One region of the Pseudoalteromonas sp. TAP-3C genome, then DNA from elsewhere that is predicted to be linked to it. Evidence: predicted binding sites of a transcription regulator. Region 1 holds the regulator's gene; each other region holds the start of a gene.
What was found. The regulator LexA, encoded in region 1, represses DNA repair genes until DNA is damaged. The targets are predictions, from matches to a motif close to TACTGTATNNNNATACAGTA.

Region 1 (3,417 bases):
GATTAAAATCATTTTCTAATACCGATAAAAAACATGATATTAAACGCGCAGACCGTTTGATTGGTAATGCTAACCTGCATCAAGAACGTCTTTGTTTCTATGAACATATGACCGAATGCTTAGTAGGCCAGCAACAACACCCACTTATTATCGTTGACTGGTCACCTATTAATGGCGGCGAAATATTTCAAGTGCTCAGGGCAAGCATACCAATGGGGGGAAGAGCGTTAACGCTCTATGAAAAAGTGTATCCTGAAAGCGAATTAAATACCGAAGCGGCTCATCAACACTTACTCGATAGCTTGGCACAGTGTTTACCTGCAGATTGTCAGCCTATTATTTTATCTGATGCTATTTTTAGAACGCCATGGTTTAAAGCCATAGAAGATAAAGGCTGGTATTGGCTTGGGCGCGTCAGAGGCAATGTGACCTTATCTAGCGACCTTGAGACATGGCGAAATTGTAAATCATGGTTTGAGCAAGCAACAGATAAACCACACCTTCTGACACAGATTTACTACGGAAAAACAGTTCGTTTCGCGTGCCAAGGTGTTTTGTTTAGAGGGAAAAACAAGGGACGTAAAAAAATCAAAAAACGGGGTGGGCAATCTCAATGTACAACGGTTAAATACCAACAACAAAAGGCCAAAGAGCCTTGGCTACTTGTGTTTAATTTACCTACACAATTTACAGATAAGCCTCAACGGATTGTGACTTTATATAAACAACGTATGCAAATAGAAGAAAGTTTCAGAGACACTAAGAATGCAAAACTTGGCATTAGTTTAGCCTTTGCAAATTCAAGAAGCGCAGAAAGGTTTGATAATTTATTGCTCATAGCGGCGTTAATGTTGTTTGTCTTATGGTGCATAGGGTACACCGTGTCGGCACAACAAGGGGATGCGGCATTACAAGCGAATACAGAGAAAAAACGACGAGTATTGTCCTATATTTATCTTGGCAAAGAAGTGGTTGATGATCCTAGGTATGAGCCTGATGGGCAGTTCATTATTTATGTGTATAGCCAGTTGTCACTTCTGACTATACAAATTGATAATTTAGGCTAAATTCGTGGGGATCTCTCAGCTTTTAAAGTATCTTATTTTGTCTTTTTAAGGTATTAATTTATATTTGCGATTTTTAAATAACTGTATATACTCACAGTTAATTGTACTGTATGGAAAACCAGTTGTATGCGACCATTAACGAAACGCCAAGCGCAAATACTCGAACTTATCAAAGTGTTTATTAAAGACACTGGTATGCCTCCTACACGTGCCGAAATTGCACAAACACTGGGTTTTAAAAGTGCGAACGCTGCAGAAGAGCATCTAAAAGCATTGGCTAAAAAAGGTGTGATTAAAATGAAGCCGGGCGCAAGTCGCGGTATTCAACTTGTTGAAGAAGGAGAACCCGAGCAACTGGGCTTACCTTTAATTGGTCGGGTTGCTGCAGGTGAGCCAATATTGGCGCAACAGCATGTAGAAAGCCACTGTAAAATTGATCCTTTAATGTTTAAACCCGCGGCTGATTTTTTACTGCGCGTTAACGGTATGAGTATGAAAGACATTGGCATTATGGATGGTGACTTATTGGCTGTTCATCGAACTCAAGTTGCTGAAAATGGTCAAGTTATTGTTGCTCGAGTAGGTGACGATGTAACGGTTAAACGCCTAGAAAAAGCGGGTAGAAAAGTATTTTTACACGCTGAAAATGACGAATTTAAGGCTATTGAAGTCGATTTAAAAAATGAGTCATTCAATATTGAAGGCTTAGCGGTAGGCGTTATTCGTAACGCTGACTGGATGTAATACTAAAGCATAATTTAGCGTTTAATGTTAATTAGGCGCTGGATTTATTTTAATCATGATATTTTTATATTTTTTCTGCTGTTATTTCAACAAACCCCTTACTAAACCTTACTCTCAGATTAATTACCTCATTAGTTACTCTTTTTTTTTGCTACGCTTTTTAAAACAAACACTGTTTATTTTTTATACCAAACTTGCTTATTGTTTATTTTTTAACTACTTATTAAATGGCTGGACTAAAAAAAACTCACAGCAAATTAGTTTTGAGAACACACATTTAAAAATCCAGCTCCATGTAAAAAATAAAAATAACGAATAGGCGTTTAAGCCGTATGCCTCTTCGCTTTGCGTCAGCAATAGCATTAAAGGAGCCTTCACATGGGTAAGCTTAGTTCTTCCTTGTGGCTTATATTATTAGTTTTTTCGCAAAATGTGCTTGCTAATAGCCAATATAATATGCGTAAAGGCGTAACTGATATAAGTAATAATGTATATCAACTGCACATGACTATTTTTTTAATATGTTGTGTGATTGGGGTGATTGTGTTTGCCATTATGTTCTGGGCACTCATTCATCACCGTAAATCTAAAGGGGCGGTTCCAGCCCAATTTCATGAAAGCACCAAAGTAGAAATACTATGGACTGCGATTCCTTTTGTCATATTAATTGTTATGGCTATTCCTGCGACTAAAACCTTGATTGCGATGGAGGATGCTAGCAAAGCCGATTTGACCATTAAAATTACAGGATCACAGTGGAAGTGGCACTATGAATACATGGGAGAGGATGTTGAATTTTATTCAATGCTGGCAACCACTCAGGATGAAATAACTAATTTATCTGATAAAAACCCTAATTATTTACTCGAAGTAGATAAACCACTGGTGCTTCCTATTAATCAAAAAGTGCGTTTTTTAATGACCTCGGATGATGTAATTCACTCATGGTGGGTGCCTGATTTTGCCGTTAAAAAAGATGCTAATCCCGGTTTTATTAACGAAACCTGGACTAATATTAATGAGGTCGGTACCTACCGTGGGCAGTGTGCAGAGTTGTGTGGGAAAGATCACGGCTTTATGCCCGTTGTGGTAGAAGCAAAAACAGAAGAAGACTTCAAAACGTGGTTAGCTGAGGCTAAACAAGCGAAACAAAAGGCGGCTGCTGAAAATGCTGCATTGCTTGATCAAACTGTACCAAAAGAGGAGCTGATGGCGCTTGGTGAGCAAGTTTATATGGCGAGCTGCGCGGCGTGCCATCAACCAACAGGCTTGGGTTTAGCGGGAGTTTTTCCGGCGCTTAAAGGTAGCCCAATAGTCATAGGTGATATCAAAGGACATATTGATATTTTGCTTCACGGTAAACCAGGTACTGCTATGCAATCTTTTGCCAAGCAATTATCCATAAAGCAAATAGCCGCCGTTATTACTTATAAGCGCAATGCGTGGGGTAACGATACCGGTGAAGTAATTCAACCAAGTGAGATACAAGCGGCAATAGACGCTGATGAGGAGGTAAATAATGAGTAGCATTGCGGAACAATCAAACACCAATGAGGCTCACCATGCTCATCAACCTGCTACAGGTTTTAAACGCTGGTTATTTACG
Region 2 (3,417 bases), 1.1 Mb from region 1:
AGGTTGCTCCTAGCGGGCCAGCGCCCGGGAATGTGTGGTTAAGTGAATCCGTTTTTTACAGCTTAAATATAAATGTGGGGGATCAAGTAGAGCTTGGCGCGGCGTTATTTAATGTTGAAAAAGTGATTGTAGAAGAGCCCGATGCACCGTTCAACGTGTTCTCCAGTAGCCGCAGGGTACTCATAAACATTGACGATGTGGCAAAAACCGAAGTTATCCAGCCAGGCAGTCGGGTGTTTTATCGCCAGTTGTACGCAGGTGACGAAAGCGATATAAACAGCTTTTACGAATGGCTTAAACCACAGCTCAAAGAAAACCAAAATTGGTATGGGGTTAAAGACCGTCAATCACCTATTTCAAATAGTTTAAACAGAGCCGAAAGCTTTTTATTACTAGCCGGTTTGCTGGGGATTATTTTAGCAGCGGTAGCCATTGCAGTGTCGGCTAAACGTTACTGCGAGCGCCAATACGACCCAGTCGCGATGATGAAAACCTTAGGTGGCAGTCGTGATATGATCCGCAAAATTTACCTTATGCACTTATTAATGGTGTGCACTATGGCGGTTATTGTTGGTCTTGCTGTCGGCTATGGCTTGCAAGAAATTGCGACCAGTTATTTGGCAAAAAGTATGGGAGCTGAATTGCCCATGGCCGGTTTTAAACCTTGGCTGGTTGCTATTAGCACAGGGGTTATTTGTGCGGTGATGTTTTCTATTAAGCCTTTGTTAGATTTATTTGATATTCCGCCACTGAGAGTATTACGACGCAATTTGGGCGATCGCCTTGCGGTAAGTAAAATTCATTTAGGACTTAGTGCGTTCACAGTATTTTTATTAATGTGGCTATTTAGCAATAATATAAAAATTACGCTTATTTTATTTGTATCTACACTGGCCTTGATTGCTGTACTGTTTTTAATTTCCAAACTTATTTTTGGTGGTGGCCGAAAACTAGGTTTAAAGCCCGGTAACAGTTGGTCGTTGGCTATTGCGTCTATTCAAAAGCGTGCTAACGTTAATGCGGTGCAGTTAATTAGTTTCTCGTTAGCGATTAAATTACTGTTGTTTTTAATTGTGCTTAAAAACGACATTATTTCAGATTGGCAGTCACAACTCCCCAGCGATGCACCTAATGCATTTTTGGTCAACATTACGCAAAACGAGCTTGAGCCAGTAAACGAGTACTTAGCACAAAAAGGTATTCAGGTGTCTGAGTTTTACCCGACTATTCGTGGGCGAGTAAACGCGGTTAATGGTGAAGCCGTTGCGCGGGAAGTATCGCTACAAGACAACGAGAAAAAAGACGAAGAAGCCCGCTCAGGCATTGGTCGTGAGCTTAATTTAACCTGGCTTGAAGATGTACCCGCTCAAAATGACATAATTGATGGTAAATGGTTTGGTAACGGGGCTGTTGCAGAAGCATCACTAGAAGAGTCTATGCTAGAACGTCTTGACGTTAAACTGGGCGATACCCTGACGTTTTTAATTGGTGCACAATCATTCGACGCTAAAATAACCAGTGTGCGTAAAGTAAATTGGGCCACGCTTAAACCCAATTTTTTTATAATTTTAAGTCCCGATGTACTCAGTGACTTTCCAGCAACGTATATTTCATCGGTACGCATTGAGCCAGAGCAAAAACGTGATTTTAGCCAGTTATTACGTACTTACCCAACCATTACAGCGATTGATGTAGATAACTTTGTTAAGCAAATTCAATCAACCATTGAACAGGTATCGTTAGCAATAGGTTTTGTATTGGCGATTGTGGTGTTGTGTGGTGCACTCGTATTAATATCGCAGGTACAAGCAAGCTTAGGTGAGCGTATGCAAGAAATTGTGATACTGCGTACTTTAGGCGCTAAAAGCCGGTTAATAAAAAATGCTACTTTATATGAGTTTTTATTACTCGGTGGTTTGGCCGGCCTAGTGGCTGCATTTTTTAGTGACCTTGCACTGTTAATTGTACAGCAACAAATGTTTGATTTAGCCGGTAAGCTGCATCCTAATATTTGGATTATAGGCCCTGTTGCGGGTGGCGTATTTGTAGCAGGCTTGGGCTATTTTATGATTGCCCGAACGCTTAAACAAAATACTCAGGGGTTAGTGCGTGCTTTAGGTTAAATTTAAAATAATAGACTGCTAAATGCCTGCTTTTTAAGTGGGCATTTTTGTTTTTGCTTTGTACTGGTAATTTATACAGTGCTCTGGCATTATTAGCATTATTAATAAATAACCATTATGAGAGTACTGTTTGGCGATAATTTTAGGGATCGATCCTGGCTCGCGTTTAACCGGTTATGGTGTGGTTGCGCATCAAGGTGCTAAGTTTACCTACTTGGGCAGTGGCTGCATTAAATTAGCCGATCACGATTTTCCTATTCGGCTTAAACTGATTTACCAAGGTATTACGCAGTTAATAGAACAGTTTTCGCCTGAAACCTTTGCCATAGAAAAAGTATTTATGGCGCACAACCCCGACTCTGCATTAAAGCTTGGTCAAGCCCGTGGTGCTGCTATTGTTGGCGCATCTATGGCCGACTTACCCGTATTTGAATACTCAGCACGGCAAATAAAGCAAGCCGTTGTGGGCAACGGCGCTGCAGATAAATCGCAAGTGCAGCATATGGTTAAAAACATACTAAAATTGCCGCTTACGCCGCAAGCAGATGCGGCTGATGCGCTCGCGATTGCCATTTGCCATGCCCACTCTGAACAAAACTTAATAAAACTAGCGGGTAGTGCAAGTAAAACCGTTAGAGGACGTCTAAGGAAATAACAATGATAGGTCGCTTAAATGGCGTGTTAGTTGAAAAGCAGCCCCCAGAAATATTATTAGAAGTGAGTGGCGTTGGCTACGAAGTACAAATGCCAATGACCTGTTTTTATGATTTGCCTAAAGTGGGTGACAACGTCATTGTGTATACCCATTTTGTAGTGCGCGAAGACGCGCAGTTACTCTTTGGTTTTAACAACAAAACAGAGCGTGCCTTATTTAGAGAGCTGTTAAAAGCCAATGGAGTTGGCCCTAAATTAGGCCTCGCTATTTTGTCGGGCATGTCGGCGCAGCAGTTTGTAAGTTGTGTGAATAATGAAGATGCCACCGCCTTGGTTAAATTACCTGGAGTGGGTAAAAAAACGGCAGAGCGCTTAGTGCTCGAAATGAAAGACCGATTAAAAAATTGGGATAATGACTTATTTACCCCCTATAGTGACAGTGCTGTTATACAGCCTGCTTACGATGCAACCATAGCTAATAATGCCACCGATGATGCGGTTTCAGCGTTAATGGCGCTCGGTTATAAATTGCCACAAGCGCAAAAAGCAGTAAAATCAGTAAGTAAACCCGATATGTCGACCGAGGTTCTAATTAAAGAATCTTTAAAATCAATGCTGTGAGTAAATTATGATCGAAGCT
Region 3 (3,417 bases), 1.3 Mb from region 1:
GTGCACATTTTAGGCATTTTAAAATTCACTCCAATCATTTCTAGCTCTTTTTTAATAAAGCCGTAGTCAAAATTAACATTATGCGCCACAAAAATACTGCCCGCTAACTTATCAAGCAGGGGCTGCGCTATGTCAGAAAATACCGGCGCATTAAAAACCATATTATCGCTAATGCCTGTCAACTTAGTAATAAAGCCAGGAATATGGCGCTGCGGATTTACCAAACTAGTCCAGGAGTCTATCACTTGTCCGTGCTGCACTTTAACTACGCCAATTTCGGTAATGCGGTTACCGCCTTTTAAACCACCGGTGGTTTCTATATCAACCACACTATAAATACGATCAGGGTCTACAAACCACTTAACGGCAGCAATATGTACCGTGAATCCTGCTTTTTTTAGGCTATCGATAGTAATGAGCTGATTGCGTCGTAGCTTATCTCCTGGCGCTTTTACTTCCTCAAAATACACCAGCCCATTTTTAATAATCATTAAATCAGGGTAACCGTCTTTTAATTGTAAAAACTGCTTAGCCATAGCTTTTAAATGGGTGATTAATGCATCAAGCGGGCTATTTAAAATAAGCGCTTCAAGTGGCGCAAGTAATTCGTTATGCCAATTAAATAAACCATTGGGCTGCTGAAAATAAAGCGCAGCGTGCTTACATACTAAATTTAGTAATGCCTTATTAGTGGTAAACCCAGCCAAGCGCGCCTCTATTTGCGTTTGTTGTGCGTCATAAAAATTACCACACTTTAATACTTGAGGGTAAATATCAAACTCAGTGCATGGCGGGTAAGGTGTGTCTATAAATAACTCATGCCAAAACGCCAAACCAAATAAAGTTTGCCATAGGGTATTTTCAGTATTGTGCACCTGCAAACCTTGAGCGGTATAATGCACATTTACGCCTTGCTCTACATCCCCTCGATAAATGTCGTCAATTTCTAGTACACATTGAGTTTGGGCAAGCATATCGCTTAAACGCGAACGTGTTTGCTTATTAAACTTACGCATTAAAAAGTCATCTGCAAAATACAGTAACTCATCAGTAAGCGGGTTTTCGATAATTTGCTCTAATTGTGCCTTCACCCACTCTTTGTTACCAAGGCGGTATTGCTCTCTTATTTGAATTTCCTGAGCTTGTGCGCAATCAGTGCACGCTTCAAGTAGGCTAAAGGCAAATTCACTCTCTGTATTTTTTAACTGTTTATAAAGCTTAACCAGTAGTTTATTTTTAATGTCGTACGCCAGCACTCCATGGGCTTTTTGCGCTACGACTAAATGGGCAAGCTCTCGATAAAAAGTTTTATCATCAGCTATCTTATCTTTTGCTTTTTCAGCATTTTTAAACGCTAATCGGTAACGGTTTAAAACATAATTTGATTGTGCTTGCTCTAGTGTTTCAAAACGCGACAAACTCTCGGTATGTCCTTCACGAATAGCCGTTAATCCCAAATCTCGCATAACAAAGCGAGTCTGATGGTTTACATCACCATTACTTAAGCGCCCTGCAAATAAAAATTCAAAATACTCGTAATAATCTTCACGGTTATTAATAACATATTGGCTATAAAATGAGGTAAGTGCTTGTGGGCAAGTGCTAAAAAAATCACAAGCAATATTAACCAACTCGCCCTTAGCAGCACTTTTTTTAAAGCTTATGTGTTGATTGTGGTTATTGAGTAATTCTACCAGTGCTGGTTTGGTTAAATGGGCCAGCAATTGCGCGTAATGCGCAGTGTTTGGCTCAAATAAAATACCCGCTGTTTTTAGTGCATAAATAGCCTGATGCGGCGATGGTATTTCTTCGTAATTTAGCGATTGAGTTTGCACTAAATAAGGCTTACGAGAATATACCCGCGCTAACATACACTGAGCTTGCTCATCTAGTTGACTAACTTTGCTTATAAACTCGCAATGTTTAGGCTCAAGCAAATGCATACATTGGTTGGTTACAAATTCAATCAACTCTTTAAAATGCGCTAAATAATATTTTGCTGGTAACTCTTTTTTCATAAAACCGCCCGCACTGTATATAAAAACAGTATAATTATTTAAATACTTTTAGCAACTCAATTAAACCCAACCCGTTAAAGCAATTAATTTTTTTATGCATACGTATTACTATTGAAATATCTTTTTTAGCGTGATCAGTGTGTGCTAAGGTTGCCGGCACATTATTTAGCGGTAATTTACACTTCATTACACATAATAAAAATTAGGATAGAACAACATGACAACACAGCACATACCTAATGGTGAGCATAACGCACAGGCAAAATGTTCACTTTTATACGTTATTTTTATATCGGCTGTTGCCGCTATTGGTGGCTTTTTATTTGGTTTTGACTCAGGGGTTATAAACGGCACTGTATCGGCGTTAGGTAATACATTTAACTCGAGCAGTGTCGCAACAGGGTTTAATGTTGCCTCTGTTTTACTAGGTTGTGCGCTAGGTGCTTTAGCCGCAGGCCCACTTGCAGATAAATTTGGCCGTCGCGCTATTATGATTGTCACTGCACTTATATTTGCTATCAGTGCATTTGGCTCTGGCATTGCTGATAGCTCAGCTGAGTTTATTTTTTACCGCTTATTTGGTGGGTTAGGTATAGGTGCAGCCTCGGTTTTAGCACCGGCTTATATTGCAGAGGTTGCCCCTGCTAGCTTACGCGGCCGCTTAGCGACACTTCAGCAGCTTGCTATTGTACTGGGTCTGTTTGCAGCTTTTTTAAGTAACTACTTAATTGCTAATGCCGCAGGCGGGGCTGAGGGTATTTTACTGTTAGATTTAGCTGCATGGCGCTGGATGTTTTGGGCTGAACTAGTGCCTGCTGGCTTGTTTTTAATTGGGGTACTTTTTATCCCTGAGTCACCACGATACCTAGTAGCACAAGGCAAGCTAAAACGAGCTAAAAGTGTATTCAGCAAAATTTCAAATGATGATGCCGATACACAAATTAGTGATGTAAAGCAGTCTTTGCAAAGTGATAAAAAACCGAGTATTCGCGACTTATTTATTGATGGCAGTAAAAAAGTACACCCTATTGTTTGGGTCGGCGTTGCCTTGTCTGTTTTTCAACAATTTGTGGGTATTAACGTGGTATTTTATTATGGCTCAGAACTATGGCAGGCCGCTGGCTTTGATGAGTCACAATCACTTTTTATTAATGTACTGGCCGGTACTACTAATATTTTGTCTACCTTTATTGCTATTGCCTTAGTTGACAAGGTGGGTCGTAAGCCATTATTACTGGTAGGCAGTATAGGTATGTTTGTTAGTTTAAGTGCGCTTACTTATACCTTCGCAAGCGCAGGCCTTAATGAAGTAGGCAAATTAGCACTTAGTGAAAATATGGGCATATTTGCGCTAATAATGGCAAACCTGTTTGTGGTATTTTTTGGGTTAAGCTGGGGC
Region 4 (3,417 bases), 570 kb from region 1:
AAAATACCGTTACGCTGCATAAACGTCCAGCGCGAGCCTTCAGGGCGCGCTCCATTTAAGTACTTACCGGTTAAAAGCCCTGCAGCCAACGGTGACCAAGGTAAATAAGCAATATCCTCATGCACACATTGCTCTATTAAATAAGGCCAGTCCTTAGCGTGCGCTAAACTAAATTCGTTTTGAATAGACACCATTTTTGGCAAGTTATACGCTTTGGCTAAATTTAAAAATTGGCTAATTCCCCACGGGGTATCGTCAGAAAGCCCACAATGCTTAATTTTACCCGCCTTAACACACGCATCTAAGCCCTCTAAAATATCAAGCATATCAGCGGTGTGTTGAGTTGCATCCACCTCAGTAAATTTAAGCATACCAGGCCATTGCCTAGCAAAATGAGGTGTGCGGCGATTAGGCCAGTGTAGCTGGTATAAATCAATATAGTCGGTTTGTAGACGCTTTAGAGAGTGATCAACCGCGTCAATAACAGCTTGGCGAGTAATATCATTGCCACCACGTATCCACGAAAGTCCGTTACCGGCAATTTTAGTCGCTATAACAATGTCTTTTCGTTTATGCGTATTGCGCGCAATCCAGTTTCCTATGATTTGTTCTGTTTTACCGTAGGTGTCAGGAGAGGGAGGAACTGCGTACATTTCTGCCGTATCAATAAAATTAACACCACGCTCAAGCGCATAGGCTATTTGTTGATCGGCATCGTGCTGGGTGTTTTGCACCCCCCAAGTCATGCTGCCTAAACAAACCCTTGAAATGCTAACATCACTGCTGCCTAATTGACTATATTGCATTATTAATCCTAATTATTCGTTTTGAGAGTGTGCTTTTAAAGCCGACAACAAGGGCTCTGTGATTATCGCTTTTTGCCCTGTTTTAAAATCAAACATCACCACTTTTGACATGCCAGTGGTTGTTATCGCGTTTTGCGCATGACTAAATACACTGTAATTCATTATAAATCGGTCAGATTTGATGTCACTGATGGTAATACCTACGCTTAATGTATCGGGAAATGTCACCGGGCGCTTGTAGCGAATATTATTTTCACTGATCACAGGGCCTGTGGCTTGGGAATTAATAGTATCAAATAAATTTAATTTATTTAAAAAATCAATTCTGGCTATTTCGAAATAACGAAGGTAAACACAGTTATTAACATGCTGTAGGGCATCCATATCGCCCCATGCTACAGTGATATCAGTATGAATAGGGTGTTGTTGTTTAAACGTTTCCATGTATTTATAGCTCTTAGTTTGAAAGCATCTAGATTAGCAACATGGTCGGATGAGCTCAAGGGAATTATAACTGAGCTTAAAATTGTAGCTCTTTGAATTTAGCACTATAGTAATTATGAACACACGAGGAGATAACGATGCAGAATATAATTAATTGGTTATTAGCATGCACTTTTTTGATAGCTTCATTTACGTGTTACGCGATGGGCAATCAAGTGGGCGCAATTATTTTGATGTTATTAGGCTTTTTTTTAGAAGTCCTGTTTTGGATGTACTGTTTTAATAAGCCGAAAAAAAGTAAACGCGCTTTTTAGATACTAACAAGCTTGCTAATTAAAAACGCTTCCGTAATAATGGCTGTATAAATAAACAGTTGTTATAGTGTAATGAAAAAGTTTATTCATATAGATATGGACTGCTTTTATGCAGCCGTTGAGATGCGCGACAATCCCAAGCTTGCACATGTACCGCTTGCAATTGGTGGTAACAGTCGCCGTGGAGTGCTCTCTACTGCTAATTACATTGCCAGAAAATACGGTGTGCGCTCTGCCATGTCTAATTACCATGCCAAACAACTGTGCCCTGATTTAGTTATAGTGCCTGGCAGAATGGCTATTTATAAGCAAGTATCAACACAAATTCGCGCTATTTTTAACCGCTACACTCACTTAGTAGAACCCCTCTCACTGGATGAAGCTTACTTAGATGTGACCCACAGCAGCGCATTTAAAGGCAGTGCAACCTTAATCGCTGAGCAAATCCGCACCGATATTTTTAATACCACCGGGCTTACTGCATCTGCGGGGATTGCGCCAATAAAATTTATAGCCAAAATAGCCAGTGATGAAAATAAGCCCAACGGTCAATTTGTGGTTTTGCCTGAGCAAGTGGATGACTTTTTAGCGCAATTACCATTGGGTAAAATTCCTGGCGTTGGTAAAGTAACCCTTGAAAAACTTAATTTAAAAGGGTTATACACAGGCAAAGATGTACGCGAAAAAGGCGCTAATTGGATGCAGCAGCATGTGGGTAACTTTGGCGTGTCGTTATACCAAAAGTGTATAGGTGAGCATATAGGGCAGGTTTCAACCGAACGAGTTCGTAAGTCATTAAGCGTAGAGCATACTTATGAATACAACAAAAATAGCCTAGCAGAATGCCTTGAGCAATTACCGCAATTGTTAGATGAGCTCATTGTTAGGTTAAATAAACAGCAGTTGCAAAATAAAATTAATAAGTTAAGTGTTAAGGTTAAATTTGCAAATTTTGTCGTCACTTCAGCAGATCAAGCCGCTCATCAATTAAATTTGACTATTTTTAAAGAGTTGCTCGCTAAAGCATATCAACGTGGATTGCAGCAGCCAGTTCGTTTACTGGGTATTGGTGTAGGCATTAAAAATCAACCTGCGCATAATTTGCAACTGAGTATTTTAGAGCTGTAAAAAGCTGTAACTACAAGTTGCCAGTGAGTATGCAGATTATCGCAGTTCACTGGTTATAAATTGCTAAATAAATAATAATAGGGGCTACGTTTTTTAATCGGAGCCTTTTATGGCATACCCAAAAGCAGTAATGGCTCAGCCACTAAGTGCAAGCCTAGATTGCACATCACATGATGCACTTATTATTATCAGTGATGACTTTTCTCGTTTACCAAATACGCCATTGCGTGATGCAATTTTAACGCAAGCACAAGTTGATTCACGCATCGGTCAGCAGGTTACCTTGTTAGTGATTAACGCTAAGCGTGTTGTACTCGCACCTACAGGACCGTTAAACAGAGATTATGACGACGTTCGTCGTTATTTTGATGCAGCCAAACTAGCCATCAATGAAGCAAAAGCATCGGGCAGTGTAAACCCGGCTATTTATTTACCGACCTTAAATAGTGATAGTCGCTATCAACATGCGCTAGAAGTGGCCTATTTAGGCGCATGCCAAGCGTTATGGCAACCTCTTGAAGCGCGTGAATTTCACGGACAATGCATTGAACCTGTTACTCAAATAGGCTTAATTGATGCAAGCGAGCAAACGATTAAAGCCGTTAATGCACTGGCCGCAGGGCAATATGCTGCACGTGACTTATGTGGTACTGAGCCTGAACGCATGGCGCCCCCTCGTTTTGCAGATTACTGTGTAGATTTATTTAAAGGTAGCTGTGTTAATG

Region 2: a site for LexA is predicted at 2,185-2,204, ahead of ruvC (crossover junction endodeoxyribonuclease RuvC). Genes of this name have one in related genera too.
Region 3: a site for LexA is predicted at 2,030-2,049, ahead of AC6H44_RS04715 (exonuclease domain-containing protein). Genes of this name have one in related genera too.
Region 4: a site for LexA is predicted at 1,606-1,625, ahead of dinB (DNA polymerase IV). Genes of this name have one in related genera too.

The regions. Positions count from the first base shown of each region.
Region 1 covers NZ_CM187618.1:3,086,398-3,089,814, reverse strand. Annotated here, with positions in the region: gene AC6H44_RS14495 (IS4 family transposase) at 1-1,067, shown strand, start outside; gene lexA (transcriptional repressor LexA) at 1,194-1,811, shown strand; gene coxB (cytochrome c oxidase subunit II) at 2,190-3,338, shown strand; gene ctaD (cytochrome c oxidase subunit I) at 3,331-3,417, shown strand, end outside.
Region 2 covers NZ_CM187618.1:2,007,920-2,011,336, reverse strand. Annotated here, with positions in the region: gene AC6H44_RS09420 (ABC transporter permease) at 1-2,123, shown strand, start outside; gene ruvC (crossover junction endodeoxyribonuclease RuvC) at 2,254-2,778, shown strand; gene ruvA (Holliday junction branch migration protein RuvA) at 2,781-3,398, shown strand; gene ruvB (Holliday junction branch migration DNA helicase RuvB) at 3,406-3,417, shown strand, end outside.
Region 3 covers NZ_CM187618.1:1,011,231-1,014,647, reverse strand. Annotated here, with positions in the region: gene AC6H44_RS04715 (exonuclease domain-containing protein) at 1-2,018, opposite strand, end outside; gene AC6H44_RS04710 (sugar porter family MFS transporter) at 2,236-3,417, shown strand, end outside.
Region 4 covers NZ_CM187618.1:2,519,430-2,522,846, reverse strand. Annotated here, with positions in the region: gene AC6H44_RS11795 (aldo/keto reductase) at 1-806, opposite strand, end outside; gene AC6H44_RS11790 (acyl-CoA thioesterase) at 819-1,250, opposite strand; gene dinB (DNA polymerase IV) at 1,637-2,692, shown strand; gene AC6H44_RS11780 (M17 family metallopeptidase) at 2,802-3,417, shown strand, end outside.